2 regions of the Veillonella sp. 3627 genome follow, and region 2 is predicted to be linked to the other one. Evidence: a T-box and tRNA genes for the amino acid it is inferred to sense, from the RefSeq annotation. Region 2 holds a T-box; the other holds one or more tRNA genes.
What was found. A T-box is a leader RNA that pairs with one kind of tRNA and senses whether it is charged. The one in region 2 lies ahead of EO114_RS04780 (valine--tRNA ligase), so its partner is inferred to be a tRNA-Val.
Positions count from the first base shown of each region.

Region 1 (3,421 bases), on a different contig from region 2:
GAGCCACAAGGGGTACCAAACGATAGCTATCGGTACTGTCGGTGAAAGAAGTTTACTTTCAGCGTTGGCAGTCACAGCAGGAATCACAGGATATCCGATGGCAGAGTTGTTGGCAGAGAATAATTGCACTTTGAGCATTCAAGAAAAGGCAAAACAGTTGACCGCCAGTTTGGCAGAACACGATTTGCCGAGCCAAGACGGCGTGCATGTATTAGCCACCGTAGGCTCTCCAGACGTGGTGGTCTTAACAGGACTTATCCTGGGGGCGGCAAGCCATCGTATGGCAGTGGTCTTCGACACGGCGGAAACAGGAGCAGCCGTACTAGCTGCAAAATGTATCAACGAAGCAGTCATGGATTACGTGTTCCCATCTGTCCATACAGGGGAACCAGTGCAAGCAGCACAAATGAAATACTTGGGAATCAAGCCGCATCTGTTCTATGGCTTTGAAATGGATGAAGCCTTAGGATCCACCATGGGACTATCTGTCCTTGATGCGGGTATGCATATGTTAAATGATATGAAAACATTCGGGGAAGCTAGTGTAAACGTGGCTGTCGATGGACCGGGATCTAAGCGTCAGGATGGACGGTAATAGTTACTAATTATGTGGTATAATATAGAAAAGGAGGAAGTAGTATGAAAACACTTGATGAGATTCGTAACTTAATTGCTCCGGTTCTAGAGCTATATCACGTGAAATCAGCCTATCTTTTGGCTCTTATGCTCGTGGTGAGGCTACAGAAATTAGTGATGTAGATTTGTTTGTAGTTTTTGATAATGATAGTATTAGTTTGTTTGAAGTGGGCGGCCTTTTAGAAACTTTAAAAGAAGTGTTGCAAATGGATGTAGATTTGCTTACTGATGGAAATAAATTGACTAAACGATTTCAAGAAAATTTATATAGAGATATGATTCATATATATGGTGATATCTATGGAGAACAAAGATATATTAGTTGATGTATTGGATTTAATAGATAGGTTAGATGCGTCTGTTAAGCTATATAAAATTCAAGTAATTGCAGAGACATTAGGAAAGGTTTCTCAAGATTTTAAGGATAGCCATACTGAAATTCCTTGGAAAAATATTAAAGGCATGCGAAATCAGTTGTCTCATAATTATGGACAAAATAACTATAGACTTATTTGGAGCACGTATAAAGAAAAGTTACCAGAATTGAGAGAACAATTGGTGGCCATATTGGACGACGAATATGGTTTTGAAAATGAGATGTTTTAAAAAATAGTAAAGATTGTAGCAAGCTATATCCCTGATAGTGTGCTACAATCTTTTTTGTATCTTGTCTATCAAGGTTGTCTAATATATTGAAAATATAACAATATTATATGTTGATAGGATGAAGTTATCATATGCTGTTTAACAAAAAAATATTTGTTAAAAATATGTTGACAACCATCCAAATTTTTTGGTATTATAAATAAGCAGTCGCAAGAAAGAAAACCAGGATTGCATACATGCGGAAATAGCTCAGCGGTAGAGCACCGCCTTGCCAAGGCGGGGGTCGCGAGTTCGAATCTCGTTTTCCGCTCCAGTTTGTTCATTCCTCGATAGCTCAGCAGGTAGAGCAATCGGCTGTTAACCGATCGGTCGTAGGTTCGAGTCCTACTCGAGGAGCCAACTTACTTTCGGTTAGTATACTATCATGACCCACTAGCTCAGTTGGCAGAGCACCTGACTTTTAATCAGGGTGTCCCGCGTTCGAGTCGCGGGTGGGTCACCACTTACAACATGGCCCGTTGGTCAAGCGGTTAAGACACCGCCCTTTCACGGCGGTATCGGGGGTTCGATTCCCCCACGGGTCACCATATGGACGATTAGCTCAGCTGGGAGAGCGCCTGCCTTACAAGCAGGATGTCGGCAGTTCGATCCTGTCATCGTCCACCACGCTAGGAACTACCTAAGGGTAGTTCCTTTTTTATAGGTAAAAGTATGAATAGTACTTTTAAAGATACACATAAATCGGTATAATAAGGATAGTAAAGACAGATAACATTGCAGTATAACTAGGAGGATTTTCTATGGATGGATTAATAGAACTTTCATTGCGATATGGACCATATGTGGTTATTTTAGGAGTGATTTGTCTATTTCTTTTATGTTGCTACTTCTTATTTCGGGATAAGAAAGGAAGTACTAGCAACAAAATAGTGGATTCGCTATCATATGATGATCCTTATGAACACCAAAGAAGGACATTTCAAAATCCCTATGCTCTTCGAGACGAAGAACTATCCGTAGATCCTGTGGAAGATGATTTTGTAGAAGGTATAGTCTCAGAAGAATTAGTCCGTGCTGTGAAAGAACAACCGCCGGAAGAAGCAGAAGATGCGACTAGAATTATGCCAAAAGTAACGGAACGTATGATTACCGAGACGATAGAGGCTCAACCAGAGGCGTCTATTAAACTAGCTGTAAAAGAGCAAACATTACTAGATAAAGCGGTAGCTCAATATAAATCTGCATTCGGTATTTTAAATCCTGAATCTGAAGAAAAGGTTACTGAGATTACAGAAGCCATATTGGCGCAATTAGATACTGAATCAGAGGAAGAAACTACGCATTTATTTGAAAATATAGCGTTACAAGAAAGTTTATTACATGTACAAAAGGCGTATGTAGCGAATTCTACTGAGTGGATGAAAGAAATCCTCTTAGAAACTTTCAAAGATGTGGTGGAACAACCTCAATCTAGCACATTATATTTGGTAGCTGTTGATGCATTGAAGAGTTTAGTACATTTACAAGTGGGACATTTGCAAGCATTAGCTATCTCATTGATCATACAATATTCTAAAAATTCTAATAACTATTCAGTAGAAAATTTCCGCCATTATTTGGAAAAGTATATTGAACCATTCATGAGCGATTTGCCACGAAAAGAAGATATGTATCAGCAATTAGAATATTTGCGTTGTATCTCTTTTGGGGAAACCTTGTCATTCCAACAAATTATGAGAAATTCCTATCCTCTTGTATTTGATTACCGTGGATTTAGCCATGAAGAATTAGCTTTCATAGTACAAGATACGCCAGTGAAGATGCCTATTGTCGTAGAAAGTATTAACTCTTCATTATTGAAATTGATGGCTGTGGATGAATATATGTTGCCTAGCTTATTCAAGCGAGCTGGACTCACAGATATTAGTATCCAAAATGGGTTAACTCGTCTTGCTTTTGGTAAGGCTGTTGATTGGGATAGTACATCGTTTGATGAAGTATTGGAACGTATCTCTCCATTATTAGTGGATTTTAGTCATATTTATGATCGAGCACCGCTTAGTCGCTTGCATCTCACTTTGCTAGGTATTTATTTGGGCAGTGCTATGGTACGTGCTACTATTCACGAACAATTTGATGTATCTCCTTGGTTTGATACTTCTGGACGATACTAGAAATA
Region 1 covers NZ_RQVG01000006.1:116,131-119,551, forward strand. The annotation lists gene EO114_RS04565 (nicotinate-nucleotide--dimethylbenzimidazole phosphoribosyltransferase) at 1-595, shown strand, start outside; gene EO114_RS04570 (hypothetical protein) at 762-962, shown strand; gene EO114_RS04575 (DUF86 domain-containing protein) at 937-1,242, shown strand; tRNA gene EO114_RS04580 (tRNA-Gly) at 1,481-1,555, shown strand; tRNA gene EO114_RS04585 (tRNA-Asn) at 1,566-1,641, shown strand; tRNA gene EO114_RS04590 (tRNA-Lys) at 1,669-1,744, shown strand; tRNA gene EO114_RS04595 (tRNA-Glu) at 1,755-1,829, shown strand; tRNA gene EO114_RS04600 (tRNA-Val) at 1,833-1,908, shown strand; gene EO114_RS04605 (LPO_1073/Vpar_1526 family protein) at 2,043-3,416, shown strand.
Region 1: it has a tRNA-Val gene. The T-box ahead of EO114_RS04780 (valine--tRNA ligase) is inferred to sense a tRNA for this amino acid. The anticodon was not compared.

Region 2 (3,421 bases):
GTTACCATAACACTAGTTGGGTACCAATGTTTCACTTCCTCTGTATTTTCAGGCCAACCCATTGTAGCAAATGGCCATAACGCAGAGCTGAACCATGTATCTAATACGTCTGGATCTTGTTCTACTTTGCCATGGCAATGTGGACATTCTGTCAATGTTTCTGTCGTTACAATCGTTTCCCCACAGTCTTGGCAGTACCATGCTGGGATACGATGTCCCCACCACAATTGACGAGAAATACACCAATCGCGAATAGACTCTAACCAGTTGGTATATGTTTTAGTAAAGCGTTCTGGTACAAATTCAATAGATTTGTCACGTACCACTTCTAAAGCAGGTTTTGCCAATGGTTCCATAGATACAAACCATTGTTTCGATACCATAGGTTCTACTGTTGTGTTACAACGAGAACAATGACCTACACTATGCCCATGTTCTTCCACTTTTTCTAATAAACCTTGCGCCTCTAATTCTGCTACTACTTGTTTACGCGCTAATTCACGAGGCATATTTACAAAGTGACCTGCTCCTGCATTCATGGTGCCATCCGGGTTCATCACCACAATACTTTCTAAATTATGGCGTTGTCCCATTTCAAAGTCATTAGGGTCATGAGCTGGTGTAATTTTTACGCAACCAGTACCGAAAGATTGATCTACGTATTCATCGGCAATGATTGGGATATGACGATTCACGAATGGAAGCAATAATTCTTTGCCTACTAAATGGGCATAGCGCTCGTCGTTAGGGTTCACCGCTACGGCTACGTCACCAAACATCGTTTCAGGGCGTGTGGTAGCTACTGTTAAAAATACATCTTCTTCCCCGATCACAGGATATTTAATATGCCATAAATGACCATTTTCATCTTCGTGTTCTACTTCGATATCGGATAAAGCTGTCAAACAATTAGGGCACCAGTTAGTGATGCGTTCTCCACGATAGATTAAACCTTTTTCGTATAACTCTACGAATACTTTTAATACTGCTTCATGGTAACCTTCATCCAAGGTAAAACGCTCTCTCGTCCAGTCACAAGAAGCACCTAAACTACGGATTTGTTTTACGATGGTGCTACCGTACTCTTGTTTCCACTCCCATACACGTTTCAAGAACTCTTCACGACCTAAATCATGACGAGATTTTCCCTCTGTTTTCATGATATTTTCTTCTACTTTTACTTGCGTTGCAATCCCTGCATGGTCTGTACCAGGCATCCACAACACGTTGTAGCCTTGCATACGTTTCGTACGAATCAAAATATCTTGCAAGGTGTTATCAAGGGCATGACCCATGTGCAATTGACCTGTTACATTCGGCGGCGGTAACACAATACTGAAAGGCTCTTTATTCGTATCTACTTCCTCGTGAAAGTAACCTTTCTCTTCCCAATATGTGTACCATTGTTGTTCAATCTCCTTTGGATTGTAGGTTGTCAAATTTTTATATTCTTTCATATGTCCTCCTATGTATTGGTTATATCACTAGGTTATCACTGTTCTGTACAGCAAAACTGTGAATATCCCTCCCATATATACAAAAAAGACCCCTCGTCCGTTAGGACGAAAGGATCTATACTTCCGCGGTACCACCTAGATTATTGCCGTAGCAATCACTCATTATCGTTAACGCTGATCAGCGGGCACACTTACTCTAGTTCACCATGCCAACTCCGAGGCTACCCTCTTCCTACTACATACATTGTTCCACCACCCCAATGCTCTCTGTGATGCGTTCAAAAGATTTTTCCTCTTCTTAGTCATTATCTATATAATATTAGTATACGTGAAAGTATGTAATATCGTCAATATATGGCTCATAAAACTCTATACACTTTCTAGAGTTATCATACACTTGTGACATCCCTTCACAACACTATCATTTTGTCTATATATCAACGTATCACCTATATCTAGCATTCCTCATCAAACGTTTCAACATAGGGAGTACACATTACTTTGCAAAGGATACATTCATTTCATCTAAAGACTTCGTCAAGCTAGGCACATAGACTTTCAAAAATAAATCTACCTCTGGTAATTGCATCTGTGCTAAACGTTCATAAATCGTATCATAAGCCGCATTAAACTCATTATTACCAGCGGATTTTTCTGTGACACATTTCATAAATGCTGACAAGGTATCCGCTGCTTTCACAAGCACTTCATATTCCTTTGGCACAGATACTAAGGCTTCCTCATAGGCTGGTTGCACCGGTTCTGGCAATGTACGCCATAAGGTTTCATTGGCCAACTGTTCTACTTCTCCATAGAGGGCACGCAACTTAGGATTAAAATATTTCACTGGCGTGGGCATATCTCCAGTGAATACTTCACTCACATCATGATACATGGCCAGTACCGCTAATCGATTCACATCCACATTCCCACCAAAATATGTATTCCGAAGTACTCCCAGTTGATGAGCAATCATAGCCGTTTCTAAGCTATGACCTTGTAAATTTTCTACTTCTGTATTGCGCATCAAGCTCCAACGCTGAATATATTTCATACGCCCTAAGAGGGCAAAAAAATGACTTTCTTCCATGGTATATGCCTCCTAATAACTATTTATATTATACTATCCCTGTCACTTTTGTGGTACTATAACTATATAGAGAATACAAATTTAATTCCTAGGAGGATTCATGACAACGCAAAACTCATACCTTGCCCCTGCTACATTACGTAGTGGTGGCTATGTAGATATACACAATTCTGCCATTACTGTGACCTATGACATGCCCTATTATGCCATCAGCACGAGCCCTTTCAACGGAGGCTTGCACCATGTAATGGCTGTGCGCAATCAACAACTCACGTTTTTCGTCAATGATGAAAGTGAGTTACCTGGTGGATCCACGTCTGCTTATTTGGCAAAAGAATGCGTACAGTTAGACTTACCTATTCATTTCTGTACAGCCTTATTGACTAGCGCCTCTATGGATCGACATGCTTATGTATGTTACCAAGAAGGAACTATCATTGTAGAAGTTATTGCTACTGCTGGTGTTGAAAAAACAGCGCATCGAGCAGGCGATGGCTATACGTACTACGAAAAAGATGGCGCCTTCCATGCTGGAGGCACCATCAACTTATTAGTATTTACCAATTGCGCCCTCACCGATGGGGCTCTTACAAAATCATTGCTAACCATAACGGAAGCGAAAACTGTAGCACTCCAATCCAAGGGGATTACTAGCATTGTATCGGGACAGCCTGCTACGGGTACATCTACAGATGGCGTCATTATGACCATCGATCCGAACGGAGAACTCCTTACAGACTCAGGTACGTTCTCTCAATTTGGCGACACCTTAGCTAAAGCCGTACGATCCGCCATCGAAACAGCATTAGAGAACGCAGATACATTAGATACCTAAAGAACTAATAGGTAGCAAATATCCGTTCTAGCTCTTCTC
Region 2 covers NZ_RQVG01000007.1:44,187-47,607, forward strand. The annotation lists gene EO114_RS04780 (valine--tRNA ligase) at 1-1,457, opposite strand, end outside; T-box leader at 1,556-1,766, opposite strand; gene yfbR (5'-deoxynucleotidase) at 1,954-2,547, opposite strand; gene EO114_RS04790 (adenosylcobinamide amidohydrolase) at 2,648-3,382, shown strand; gene EO114_RS04795 (asparaginase) at 3,387-3,421, opposite strand, start outside.